DNA from 3 places in the Pelosinus sp. UFO1 genome. Region 1 is predicted to be linked to each of the others. Evidence: riboswitches for the same ligand, from Rfam matches in the RefSeq annotation. Region 1 holds a riboswitch; each other region holds the start of a gene.
What was found. A riboswitch is a leader RNA that binds a small molecule or an ion and turns the genes downstream of it on or off. The one in region 1 is predicted to bind thiamine pyrophosphate.

Region 1 (4,369 bases):
GCTTACACCTGCGGAATAAGCATCCAAGAAAGTCGTCGTTACTGTTGCTAATACTACAATCCCCAAGGCAGATAGTCCCAAATTAGCAGCTAGCATCATAGCTGAAGGCTCTGGGTTGCCAGCAACAATAGCGGCTCCGAGACCAATGATATACATCCAGCAGCTGCCAATAAAGTAGCCAAGGCCACTGCCTAAGGCGGCACTTGTTTTACTTTTTGCAAAACGAGTATAATCTGCAATCAACGGTAACCAAGACAAGGGCATAATTACACTAAGTTCTAACGCTTCACCAAAGGACATACCACCAGCAGGTAGTACGCTTAAAGCGGAACTATCCTTAAATACAACGGTACTTAGTATCACAGTTATGCCTAATAAGAGAAACACGGCCAACATATTAAGCCTCTTCAAGCCGCCTTCCCTACCCAGAGCAATCCATAAAAGAACTAAACCACCAATACCAATGCTCCACAAGGACATTTGATCCATACCCCAAAGCATTTTACTTATTTCATTGGCTGATCTGGCCGCTGAAATAATCATAACGGCTGTCCAACCTACTAGTTGCAGTACATTTAGTATGGAGAATAAATAGGAACCATAGGCTCCGAAAGAAATTCTGGTAGATACTAGGGCTGGTATCCTTTCCTGAGTTCCTATGATGCCACATAACACCATCATAACGGTCCCCACCACATGACCAATGACAATGGCGGTCACACCACTTTGAAAACCAAGAGGAGCCAATAGCCCGCCTGTTAAAATCTCCGCAATCGACACAGCCGCACCAAACCACAAGAATAAATAATGGGTAAAACCAAGTGTATTATTATTTTCATTTGTCATCTAACATACCTGCACCTTTATATAAATTATAGAAATGATGGACGGGACCAACCCCTTTACCGATGGAAAAAGAATGTTCAATTGCGGTATGAATATATTCTTTAGCCCGCGCAACTGCCTCTTGCACCAAATATCCTTTTGCCAAGTTGGCCGCAATAGCAGCTGACAAAGTACAACCCGTACCGTGCGTATTTTGGGTGGCAATCCGCAAGGAGCCAAAATGGTGGAAGGTTTCCCCATCAAATAAGACATCAACCGCATCCTCTTCTCGATGACCTCCCTTTAAGAGAACATATTTGGGCCCTAACAGATGAATGGCTTTAGCGGCTTCTTCCATATCTTTTAAACTATGTATCTTCCTGCCGCTGATTTCTTCCGCTTCAGGAATGTTAGGAGTCAGCACTGTCGCCAAAGGCAATAAACAAGATACTAATGCCTCCATTGCATCAGGCTGGAGTAAATAATATCCGCTTTTTGATATCATTACGGGATCCACAACAACATTCTGGGCATTAAACTTTTTGAGGCCATTGGCTACTGCTCGGATGGTTTCGATGCGAGAAACCATACCAATTTTAACAGCTGAAACTGCTATATCATCAAAAATAGCTTCTATTTGTTTCTCTATAACAGCTACATCAATATCTTGTACAGCAAATACGCCTTGAGTATTCTGAGCTGTCACTGCTGTTATGACACTCATACCAAATACCCCATGAGCACAAAAAGCCTTTAAATCAGCCTGAATTCCAGCTCCACCACTAGAATCGGAACCTGCTATCGTAAGTACCTTTTTAATACAAATTCCCCCTTAAAAAAATATTCAACCACAAAGACACAAAGGACACTATGGAACGTTTGCTTTTGTGTGCCGCGATAGCGGCATTGCGTCTTTGTGGTTTATAATACTCTATCATGTAAAAAAGCACATCCATAGGGATGCGCTTGGTATACAAAAACTCTATCGCTATCCCTCCGCTGGCATTACCCAGATCAGGTTACAGGGTCATAGATTTTATCAGATCTATATCTCAGCCAGCCTCTCCAGCCCCCCTTGCCTTATTCAGTTCAGCATCATCGTAACATATCCAAACTAGTTTTTCAACTTCTTATGCAAGGACACTTACATCTTACTCTACAACACTTTATTATAGTTAACCGATTTGTGCCGTAATAATTAGATCACTGTATTGAAAATACCTAATTCTGTTAATAATAACAAACAACCCTTTACTAATTTGTGCACCCTATAGTCCATACCCTACTTCTACATTCATCAAAAACCTAGGTGCTAAATTAAAAGAAAAAACATAAACTTTATTAGTTCTTATTTTTTCAGTCTTACCATAAGAACAATGTTTATTTTTTCCTATTGCTATGATATATAAGTAGATTTTATATCTCCTATATGAGAAATCCCCAATAAAGGAGGTCTTATTATGTGCAAAGAGTCTTTTAAAGCAGTTTTATTCTGCATACGCTGCAATCAAGAGGCTGTTCATGATATTGACTACAATAACAACTTAATTGTACAAATATCTTGTGAAGAATGTGGAAAAACCATTGGACCTTATCGGCAAATTACTGCAACGCCTCTACCAAGTAACCTAATACATAAAACAACCATTACCTCTTCTCCTGCCCCAACAAATGATACTATTAACCCTGAAAACTTACTCAAAAAAACCTCTTCCCAAACTTATGGCGAATTCCTCTTGTCTCGCATCATAACAAAACCCTCTCGTTTGAACCAAGAAATTCGTAATGATCTGACAACATTCCTTTGCTCTATTCCCGTTCGGTTTATGACGAAGCCAGTACGTATCGCTAAGGAATACCACACTTCGAAAGTCAACCTACATCGATAATGCCATAAAAGAGAAGAAGACTTAGGCTCAGACGGAGTTACACTCCACTGGAACCCAAGTCTTCTTTTTTTATTACTTATTTTGCAGAACCTGCATCATGAGATGCCTGCAATTCCTTTTTATGTTGCTTATGTTTATTTAAAGCACCCACTCCCTGCTCAATTAGAACAAAGAGTACAGGGATTAAGAAAATTCCTAGCAGTGTAGCTGCCAGCATACCGCCAACAACGGCCGTACCCATAGAATTTCTCGCTCCAGCACCAGCTCCTGTAGCAATTACAAGAGGTAAACATCCAATAATAAAGGCTAAGGAAGTCATTATAATAGGACGTAACCTTAATTTAGCGGCTTCAATAGCTGCTTTAATAGGGTCCATGCCCTTATCAACCCTAACCTTCGCATATTCAACGATTAGGATTGCGTTTTTAGCTGATAGTCCAATCAGCATAACCATACCAATCTGCATGTAAACATCATTTTGCAAATTACGTACAAATTGGAATAGGAAAGCCCCAAATATGCCGGTAGGGACTGACAAAAGAACTGCAAAAGGTATACCAAAACTTTCGTAAAGAGCCGCCAAGCATAAGAATACAAACAGCAAGGCAAAACCAAAGACATAAGGAGCACGGCCACCAGATATCTTTTCTTCACGACTCTGATCAGCCCATTCATAACCAAAACCAGTAGGCAAGTTTTCAGCTGCCACTTCTTCTAGAGCAGTTAAGGCTTGACCTGAGCTATAACCAGGTGCAGGATTACCACCAACTTGAATCGTTCTGTAACCATTAAATCTTTTAATTACAGGAGGTGCCGTAATTGTTTGTGGTTTTAATAAGGTATTGAGTGGTACCATCACTCCAGATGAACTACGGACATAGAAGAAGCGAGTTCCTTCAACATCATTTCGGAACTGCTGTTCCGCTTGCATGACTACTTTATAGGACCTTCCGAAACGGTTAAAATCATTAACCTGTACGCCACCAAGGAAGGTTTGTAATGCTGTAAATACATCCTTTACTGGTACGCCTAACTGCTCTGCTTTTTCCCGATCTACGTCAAAACGATAACCAGGAGTATCTATTCCAAAAGTAGAGTAAATCATCCCAATTTCCGGACGTTTACGGGCAGCAGCCATAAATTGTTTAGAAACCCTATCGATTTCTTCAATGGTATTACCACCTTTATCCTCAATCATCATGGTAAAGCCACCTACGGTGCCAATCCCCGGTAAGGAAGGAGCATTAAAGGAAACAACCCTAGCTTCAGGAACATGAGAACCATTCATTAAAACCTTCATAACTTGTTGCTCTACACCTAATCCTGGAGCGGTTCTTTCATCCCAATCAGCAAGTTTCGTAAAAATAATCGCTGAATTTGCTTTCGCAGCACCAGCTAAAATATCATAACCTTGCACTACAATTGTATCCGCTACCCCTGGTTGAGCACGCATATCCTCGGCTATTTTACTAGCAACAGTAGCGGTACGACTCGCGCTTGCCGCCTCTGGTAAGGTAATACTTGAAATAAAGTACCCTTGGTCTTCACTAGGAACAAAGGAAGATGGAACGAGTTGAAATAGTTTACCAGTGATTAATAAAAGTACCACTAAGAATACAACACCCAAAGCAGCTCTTTTGATTAATTTAGCCAAA
Region 2 (4,369 bases), 440 kb from region 1:
ATTCAGGCTCCAGATGGTGCAATCGGCGGAAAGGCCAGAGAGATCACGAAATTAATTTTAAAAGACCTTCGAGTTTTACAGTAGATACTTTCGAGTTACTGTATTTTTTAGAAAGTTGTTTAACCTTTCAAGTAAACTGCTAAATAACTATTGACTTTAACGTAGCGTAAAGCACTATACTAAAACAAGAGATAGCTATCAATAATAAAAATTAAGAGGTGTAAAGTGCTTTCTATCGGAGAATTCTCTAGAATCTGTGGTGTTACAACAAGAACATTGCGACACTATGACACAATTGGTTTGATCAAACCAACCCATATAAATCCAGACACTGGTTATCGTTTTTATGAGGTATCCCAAATTCGCCAACTGTTACTAATTAACCGACTAAAAGGGTATCATTTTTCTCTTGAAGAAATAGCTGCAATGGTTTCCATACACGATAATCATTATATTCTCAACCAAATAACACGCAAAAAAAATGAAATCCAATTAAAAATTGAACACTACAAACTACTGGAAAATCAATTAAAGTTTGATATTTTAAATTTAGAAAGAGGTGTTGATATTATGTCATTTATTGATGATATTGAAGTAACATTAGTTGAAAACAAGCCTCAGCATATTCTGTACAGTAGACAACTTATGAGCGTTCATGATTATTGTAAATACATTGGTAAACTATTTGAACTGGCCCATTCAAATGGAATGCAGTTTGCCGGAGCACCAATGTCAATTTATCATGATAAAGAGTTCGATCCAGCTAATAATGACACAGAAGTCGCTCTTCCTGTTCAGGTACAGAATCAACATACGAGACTACTAGCCGGAGGGCTTTGTGCAACGGCTACATGCAAAGGTGCTTACTCTACTCTTCCAAATAGTTACGCTAAACTTACTGAGTGGATAAATGAGAATGGTTATGACGTTACCTCAGCTCCTTATGAGCAATATGTAAAAGGACCAATGGAATCACAATCTGCAGATGATTTTATTACTCAAATTTATTTTCCTGTAAAGAAACGCTAACTTCTCTTCATAGGAAAAGATCAGATCAATAATGTCTGTTCTTTTTCTATGAAGACATATAGGAATAGCAAAAAACGGTTATGGGCATCTCGAACCCCAGGAAATCAAGGATGGTATTCGAATATTATACGAACATATGAGAAACTAGAAAAGAGTCTTATTTGAAAAATTGTATCACTTATGATACAATAACCACAATTAAATACGCTGGGGAGCTTGTATGGCAGGCTGAGAAAAAGTAACCAAACTTTGACCCAATACCTGATTTGGATAATGCCAACGTAGGAAATTAATCTATAGTGATTTAATGCTATAAATACAAATGGGGTATGCCGTTATTGGTATGTCCCCTTTTTGTTTGAATTCGGAATTTGTTTCCGAAAGGTGGAGGAGGAGCGTCCTGCGCCTTATAAGAAAAGACTTGGCTTTTGCAAGTCCTCGGACGAGGCAGAAGCCTTAGTCGTTCTTACTTGGAATCAAGAAAGTGTTATACTTTCTGATTCCGTAAAAAAACAACTACATAGCGAGGGAGCTCGTGTTTCGAGATGAGAGGAAGCTTTTAAGCTTCGACCGACCTGATATGATGTATGGTTATACAGGGGATGCTATTTAGTTTATACGAGAAATATACCTCAATGACAATATTGCTCCACCTGTATGACGTATTCTGTCACTAAACAGGATTTAAGCATATTCTGCTTAAAAATAAATATTGTTAGCGAGGTATTTTTTATGAACAGAAAATCCGATCTTTTAAAACTGGTCATTCTATCAATGATGGTCGCACTTGGTGTAGTCATTTCACCGATTCTTCGTATTGAAGGAATGTGTCCCATGGCTCATTTTATTAACATTGTATGTGCCGTTTTGCTTGGCCCCTGGTATGCCCTGCTCTGTGCAACACTGATTGGTGTAATCCGTATGATGGTTATGGGAATTCCGGCTTTGGCACTGACTGGTGCAGTTTTTGGGGCCATGTTGTCAGGAGTTTTTTACAGAATTTCTAAGGGAAAATTGATTTATGCGGTGCTAGGAGAAGTTATCGGAACAGGCATAATTGGAGCCATTGTTTCTTACCCGGTTATGACTTTTATCTACGGTAAAACAGGGCTTACATGGCTCTTTTATGTGCCGCTATTTGTTTGCGGAACGCTGATCGGCGGAACGATTGCATACTTTTTTCTTACGTCGCTAAAAAAATCAGGTATGCTTGCAAATTTTCAAAAAAGCTTGGGAGGGAAATTTTATGACCAACCAAATGCTTAATATTACAGATCTCTTAGAAATAAGGCATCAAGTTAAGGCGGAAAAACCGCTGATTCACTGTATAACAAATCACATTTCAATCAATGACTGTGCTAATGCTGTACTTGCCGTTGGCGCAAAACCGATTATGGCAGAACATCCCGGTGAGGTTAGCCAAATCACAGCTGCTTCCAAAGCACTAGCCGTAAATCTCGGAAATATAAATGACACTCGCATGGAATCAATCATGATTTCCGGCAAAATCGCCTTTGAAAAAAGCATTCCTTCTATTATTGATATTGTTGGCGTCGCCTGCAGTGACCTTCGCCTTGATTTTACAAAGAAATTTATTTCAGAATGTCACCCAAATGTCATTAAAGGAAATATGTCAGAATTAAAAGCTCTATGTGATGCAAAAAGCGATGCCAAAGGGATTGATGTGGGCGAAAAAGATGCTATTACAGATGATACGATTGCTAATAGCATTGCCATGCTAAAAACTCTTTCTTCAAAGACTGGTTCTATTGTAATCGCAACAGGAGCTGTTGATATTATAACAGACGCTACTGAAACCTATCTTATTAGAAACGGCTGTGAAATGCTTTCAATGATAACAGGAACAGGTTGTATGCTAAATGTCTTAACTGCAACCTTTATCTCAAATAAAAACATCCTTGGAGGAACGGTTTTGGCGACTGCTTTGATGGGAATATGTGGCGAATTATCCCATAATGTACAAGGGACTGGAAAGTTTAGAACAAAACTGTTAGACTCTATATTCAGCATATCAGATTATATATTGGAACAAAAAATAAGATACACACCAATTAAATGTGGATAATCTAATAGGTATAGATGCAAAAACGGCTATTTGCCCACTAGGAGGCGAATAGCCGTTTTTTTTCACTACATAATTTGCTGTAACTTATGTTAAAAACATCCTGCTTTTTTAGGGTTAATTCTAAAGGATTTATTGTCTATTGCTCTTTGTACTGCTAAGATCCCATCTAAATGATCGTATTCATGCTGAATTAATTCTGACAAATCACCCTCAAGTTCTAAAAAACAATCATTCCATTGCAGATCCTTATAGGATAATTTGCATTTTTTATATCTATTTATCTTTACTTCTAATCCAGGAAAACTCATACAGTCATCCCACACCTCAAACTCTTCTTCCCCAAATTCCAATCTTGGGTTAATTAGAGCATATGATTTATTATCAATATTCATATAAATAATTCTTAGAAATTCTCCAATTTGAGGCGCAGCAATAGCCCTACCAAAACCATGTCTTTCTCTGAAATTTAACATTGTATCTTGTAAATCGTTAACTACCTGCCTTGTATCCATATCCTCGGTAACTTCTCGTGAAACATGATAAAGAGATTCATTTCCTAAGAGTAATATTTCTCGTACAGCCATTTTTAGCAAACTCCATTTTCATTTTAAAATATATTTACAATAAAAGCTCCCGCTATGCCTCCAACTACCACGAATATAAGATTCATTTCCCACCAGGCCATCAGTATTGCTATAATACATCCTACAATTGCTGATTGCAAATTGCCAGCACCAGTTGAACTGAGAGCTCCTGGAAAAATAAGCGCTCCCAATGCAGCATAGGGGATAAATCCCATAAACCCCTTTATGTATCTTGGTAAACAGGCATTTTGTAATAAAACCAGAGGTAACATCCGCGGTATATAAGTAACGATAGCCATCGCCAAAACCAAGTAAACTAGATTCATACTTGCTCATTCCCTTCTGAATAAAAGCTTGCACCTATGGCAGCACTAGCTATCGTTGCAATAATTATCCCCCAACCGTTTGAAAATCCCCAAATCATAGATGCCCAATACATCAAACAGTTTATAACCACAGCCAATAAGGAAACAACTACTACAGGCTTTGATTTTTTAATATGGGGAACTAATAAACCTATAAACATAGCATATAAAGCTATCCCCATACTGGCTTTAACTACCTCAGGCAAACTCGCTGCAAAAAATAGTCCCAGCCAAGTTCCAACATTCCATGAAATAAAAGCTATCGTGTTAATACCTAAAATGAAATACTTAGATAATCCACCTGT
Region 3 (4,369 bases), 1.9 Mb from region 1:
TGAATGACTTTAATACCAGCATCAATCCATTGTTTTACTACTTCAATATTGCTTCGACCTAAGGAAAAGTCTTCCGCTGTAATACAGTATAAATCATTGGGTAAGGAATAATTCCTATCCATACAATCACCCCACCTTTCCTCTATCGTTTTGACATTAGAGGTTATTTAACACAAATTGTAAAATAAGATTTGCCTGTTTTGCTGCCGCAATACTAACTCTAGGAGCACAAGGCGGCAACTCCTTGCCAACAGCAGAGGATAAATCACCGACAACATATAAATTTTCTCTAATCTTATGAGTTTTTATTTCATCACTATCAGCATAGCCGGCGATACCAGAAGCAGACACAATAAACTTTTCAGACTGTAGGTATTCTTCTACAATCATTTTCTTATAGTTTGCTTGATCAAAGGCTTCAACAATAATATGGCAATCCTTAAACATGGCAGCAACATTGTGTTCCTCGATTCGTTCCTGCAAGATTTGGACTTGTATAGCAGGATTAATTGCCAGTAAGTTCTCCCTTAAGGTCGTTACCTTAGATTTACCAATTTGATTGTAAAAATAAAACTGCCTATTAAGATTAGAAGACTCAATTGTATCAAAGTCTACAATTACAAAATTGCTAAAACCACTGCGCACTAAATTCACTGCGCAGTTGGAACCTAGTCCCCCAGCTCCTCCAATACCTACCGTAATTTGTTGGATCTTTTCTAAATTGTTCTCTCCTAGAGCCATACCTAATGCTTTTTCAAATAAATTTCTATATTTTACTGTCATATAGCTTGCCAATCCTTAAATACAGGTTGATAACCTAATTGCAGAATGGCCTTAGACATCTCCTTCACACTCCGTGTATCAGAAACGGCAAATTGTCCTGCGTTTTCCTGAACCTCAATATGTCCCCCTACTGCAGTATTGACTCCTGCAGACATTTTCGTAATCCCTAATTTAATAGCGTAGTTCCGAAATTCTGCACTTTCTCTAGTCGATAAAGGCATCCCCGCCCTAGGCATAAATAATCGAAAAGCGGTCATAAATTGAACCATATTCTTATCGTTCACGCTGCTTCCCGTTTCGCAAGCCCCCATAGTAGGACGTATCCGAGGTAGTGATATACTGACCTCTACATCTGGATATTTATTTTGCAAGTAGTTAGCATGCAAGCCCGTAAAGAATCCATCTCTTCGCCAATCATCAAGCCCGAGCAAAGCTCCAATATTTACAGAGCGCAAACCAGCCTGACAAGCCCTCTCTGGTGCATCAAGGCGGAAGTGATAATCCTTCTTAGGCCCTTTCACATGGAGTTTGTCATAGATGATTGGATTGTAGGTTTCCTGATACATTGTCATGCTCTCTACGCCAGCTTCTCCAAGTTTGGCGTACTCCTCTTTTGTTAAGGCATAGACCTCAATCGCAATGGAGGAAAAGTAGTTTTTTAAGATCTGAACACAATCTTCCATATAAGAGACGCCAGCTCTTACTGGAGCATCTCCTGTTAGAATTAAAATATGTTGGATGCCGGAAGCCGCAATATTTTTGGCTTCTTTTTCTACTTCTTCCATGGTCAATTGCTTACGGGTAAACGTATTGGTTATATTAAAACCACAATAGGTGCATTGATTTGTACAGTAATCAGATAAATACATAGGTGTGTACAATAAAATGACACGCCCGAAATTTTGTACGGTCAACTGATTTGCCTTTTGGGCCATTGATTCTAAATGTTCTTCCGCTTTAGGAGATAATAATGCTAAAAAATCCTTTGCTGTTAACCGCTCTTTCCCAAGAATCTTTACAACATCTTCAGAGGTTGTATTTTGGAATACTTCTTCTATATTGCCTTTAGCATATTGCCAATACTCATCATAAAAGCTCATAGTTTCCTCCTCAATTATGTAAAAATCCAGTCAAAGGAGATGAAGAACTTGCCCACTTATGAGAACGCCCAAGACCCGCTAAATACGCTTTACGCCCGGCAATTACAGCCATACCAAATGCCTCAGCCATTAAGGCAGGATCGTCTGCGCTAGCAATTGCAGTATTTAATAAACAAGCTGCTGCCCCCATTTCCATCGCCTCGCAAGCGTCGGAAGGTTTGCCAATCCCTGCATCAACAATCACTGGTAAAGATATTTCCTCAATCATTATTTTTAATAATTCTTTGGTTTTTAAACCTCGATTACTGCCAATGGGGGCACCTAATGGCATAACTGCTGCTGCACCAACTTCAACTAGTTTTTTTGCTACCATTAAATCTGGACTGATATAAGGTAATACTACAAACCCTTCCTTAGCTAATATTTCCGTTGCTTTAATTGTCTCATAGCCGTCTGGCAACAAGTATTTATTATCCGAAATGACCTCAATCTTAATCCAATTGCCACACCCTGCGGCCTTGGCTAACCGAGCAATTCGTATTGCCTCCTGTGCATTTCGCGCCCCAGAAGTATTCGGCAAGAGTTGCATACTGGAGGGAATATGGTCCATCACATTCCCAGTAGGAGAATTAAAATCGATTCTTCGAAGCGCCACGGTAATAACTTGTGATCCTGATTTTTTTATAATTTCAGGAATCATAGTGTCTGCAGAATATTTACCTGTACCAATAAATAGACGACTAGCTAAGCTTTTCCCACCAATCATTAATGAATCACTCATCAAATCAGCCTCCGCCAACAAAATTTAGCACTTCTAAACAATCTTTATCTTGCAAAGTAATCATTGCCCATTCCTCTTTCTTTACTATATTACCTTGATATTCCACAATAATGGTGTCGAGATTCAAACCCTTACTAAGTAAAAACGTAAATAAATTCATCTCCTTCGCTAATTTTTCAAGGTTTCCGTTTAGCATAACCTCCAACTTTTTCACCTCACCTCTTTAATGCATTTTAAGAATGAAATAGTATAGCTAGCGATCGTAGAGAAATATTTGAAACATGTAATGGCAAATAAAAAAAGCCTATCCAAAGAGGATAAGCTTTTATAAATAACATACACAAATATAAAATAGCTTCCCTACGATGGTACTAACCACATCAGGTTCAAAGGGTCAGGAATCGAAATTCCCTCTCAGCCATAAGGCTCCCCCAGCATCATATGTAATTTCCTACAGTATATTATAGACCTTCATAAAGTGCAATGCTTTTTTTACTCTACCATTTCTAAAGCAATTTTCATCATTTGCGTAAAAGTCGTCTGGCGTTCTGCAGCAGAAGTAGCTTCACCTGTAACTAAGCTATCACTCACTGTCACAATGGTTAACGCTTTTACACCATGTTTTGCAGCCAAAGTATATAATCCTGCAGTTTCCATCTCGACCGCCAATACACCAAATTTGGTCCAACGCTTCCAATCCTCATAATCATCATGATAAAAGGTATCCGTTGTAAACACATTTCCGACTTTAGCTTCAATCCCTAACCGCTGTGCTACATCATATGCCTTTTTTAATAATTCAAAATTTGCTGTAGGAGCAAAGGTCATACCCTCAAACCGTTGTAGATTAATATTAGAATCATGAGAAGCTGACATAGCTAGAACAATGTCCTTAATTTTTACATTTTCCTGTAATGATCCACAAGTACCAATCCGAATAATATTTTTCACATTATAGCTCGCCATTAACTCATGGGCATAAATAGATATAGAAGGAATCCCCATTCCCGAACCTTGTACAGAAACTCTTTTGCCCTGGTAATATCCTGTGTACCCGTACATACCGCGCACTTCATTATAACAAACAGCATTTTCCAAAAAGTTCTCCGCTATAAACTTGGCCCTAAGTGGATCACCAGGCATTAATACCGTACTAGCGATATCGCCTTCTTTTGCATCAATATGTAAACTCATTTTTCTACCTCCATCCTATTCTAACCATATTATACAATCCCCAGAAGTACGCCGCAATTATTCATCTGCATACTTTTCTCTCACCTTAATGATTTCATCCAAATTAGCAAAAAACAAATCAACTAATACAGGATCAAATTGCCCTCCCCTAGCTTCTTTGAAATAGGTCAAAATTTCATTTAATGGCCAGGCTTCTTTATATACTCTTTTGCAGCTTAGTGCATCAAATACATCGGCAATGGCGGCGATTCTAGCATAAATATGAATTTCTTCCCCTTTTAGCCCACTGGAATATCCCTTGCCATCATATCGTTCATGGTGTTGCTGCGCAATAATAGCTGCTGCTTTTAACATCGTTAAATGAGATCCCTTTAACATATCATAGCCAATATTAGCGTGAAGTTTGACAACTTCAAACTCAGTTAGTGTTAATTTCCCTGGTTTATTTAATATCTCGTCAGGTATCCCTAGTTTACCTATATCATGCATAGGAGTCGCCAAATGAATGAGA

Region 2: another riboswitch for thiamine pyrophosphate. It lies ahead of thiW (energy coupling factor transporter S component ThiW); the one in region 1 lies ahead of thiD (bifunctional hydroxymethylpyrimidine kinase/phosphomethylpyrimidine kinase).
Region 3: another riboswitch for thiamine pyrophosphate. It lies ahead of thiS (sulfur carrier protein ThiS); the one in region 1 lies ahead of thiD (bifunctional hydroxymethylpyrimidine kinase/phosphomethylpyrimidine kinase).

The regions. Positions count from the first base shown of each region.
Region 1 is NZ_CP008852.1:3,390,179-3,394,547, forward strand. Features, by position in the region: gene cytX (putative hydroxymethylpyrimidine transporter CytX) at 1-846, opposite strand, end outside; gene thiD (bifunctional hydroxymethylpyrimidine kinase/phosphomethylpyrimidine kinase) at 836-1,645, opposite strand; TPP riboswitch at 1,800-1,911, opposite strand; gene UFO1_RS16080 (hypothetical protein) at 2,286-2,714, shown strand; gene UFO1_RS16085 (efflux RND transporter permease subunit) at 2,791-4,369, opposite strand, start outside.
Region 2 is NZ_CP008852.1:3,826,913-3,831,281, forward strand. Features, by position in the region: gene UFO1_RS18145 (penicillin-binding transpeptidase domain-containing protein) at 1-84, shown strand, start outside; gene UFO1_RS18150 (MerR family transcriptional regulator) at 226-1,029, shown strand; TPP riboswitch at 1,228-1,334, shown strand; gene thiW (energy coupling factor transporter S component ThiW) at 1,762-2,295, shown strand; gene thiM (hydroxyethylthiazole kinase) at 2,276-3,115, shown strand; gene UFO1_RS18165 (peptide deformylase) at 3,205-3,699, opposite strand; gene UFO1_RS18170 (AzlD domain-containing protein) at 3,723-4,025, opposite strand; gene UFO1_RS18175 (AzlC family ABC transporter permease) at 4,022-4,369, opposite strand, start outside.
Region 3 is NZ_CP008852.1:1,455,118-1,459,486, reverse strand. Features, by position in the region: gene thiE (thiamine phosphate synthase) at 1-122, opposite strand, end outside; gene thiF (sulfur carrier protein ThiS adenylyltransferase ThiF) at 157-783, opposite strand; gene thiH (2-iminoacetate synthase ThiH) at 780-1,883, opposite strand; gene UFO1_RS06525 (thiazole synthase) at 1,894-2,664, opposite strand; gene thiS (sulfur carrier protein ThiS) at 2,669-2,878, opposite strand; TPP riboswitch at 3,005-3,107, opposite strand; gene deoD (purine-nucleoside phosphorylase) at 3,157-3,858, opposite strand; gene UFO1_RS06510 (DUF3369 domain-containing protein) at 3,916-4,369, opposite strand, start outside.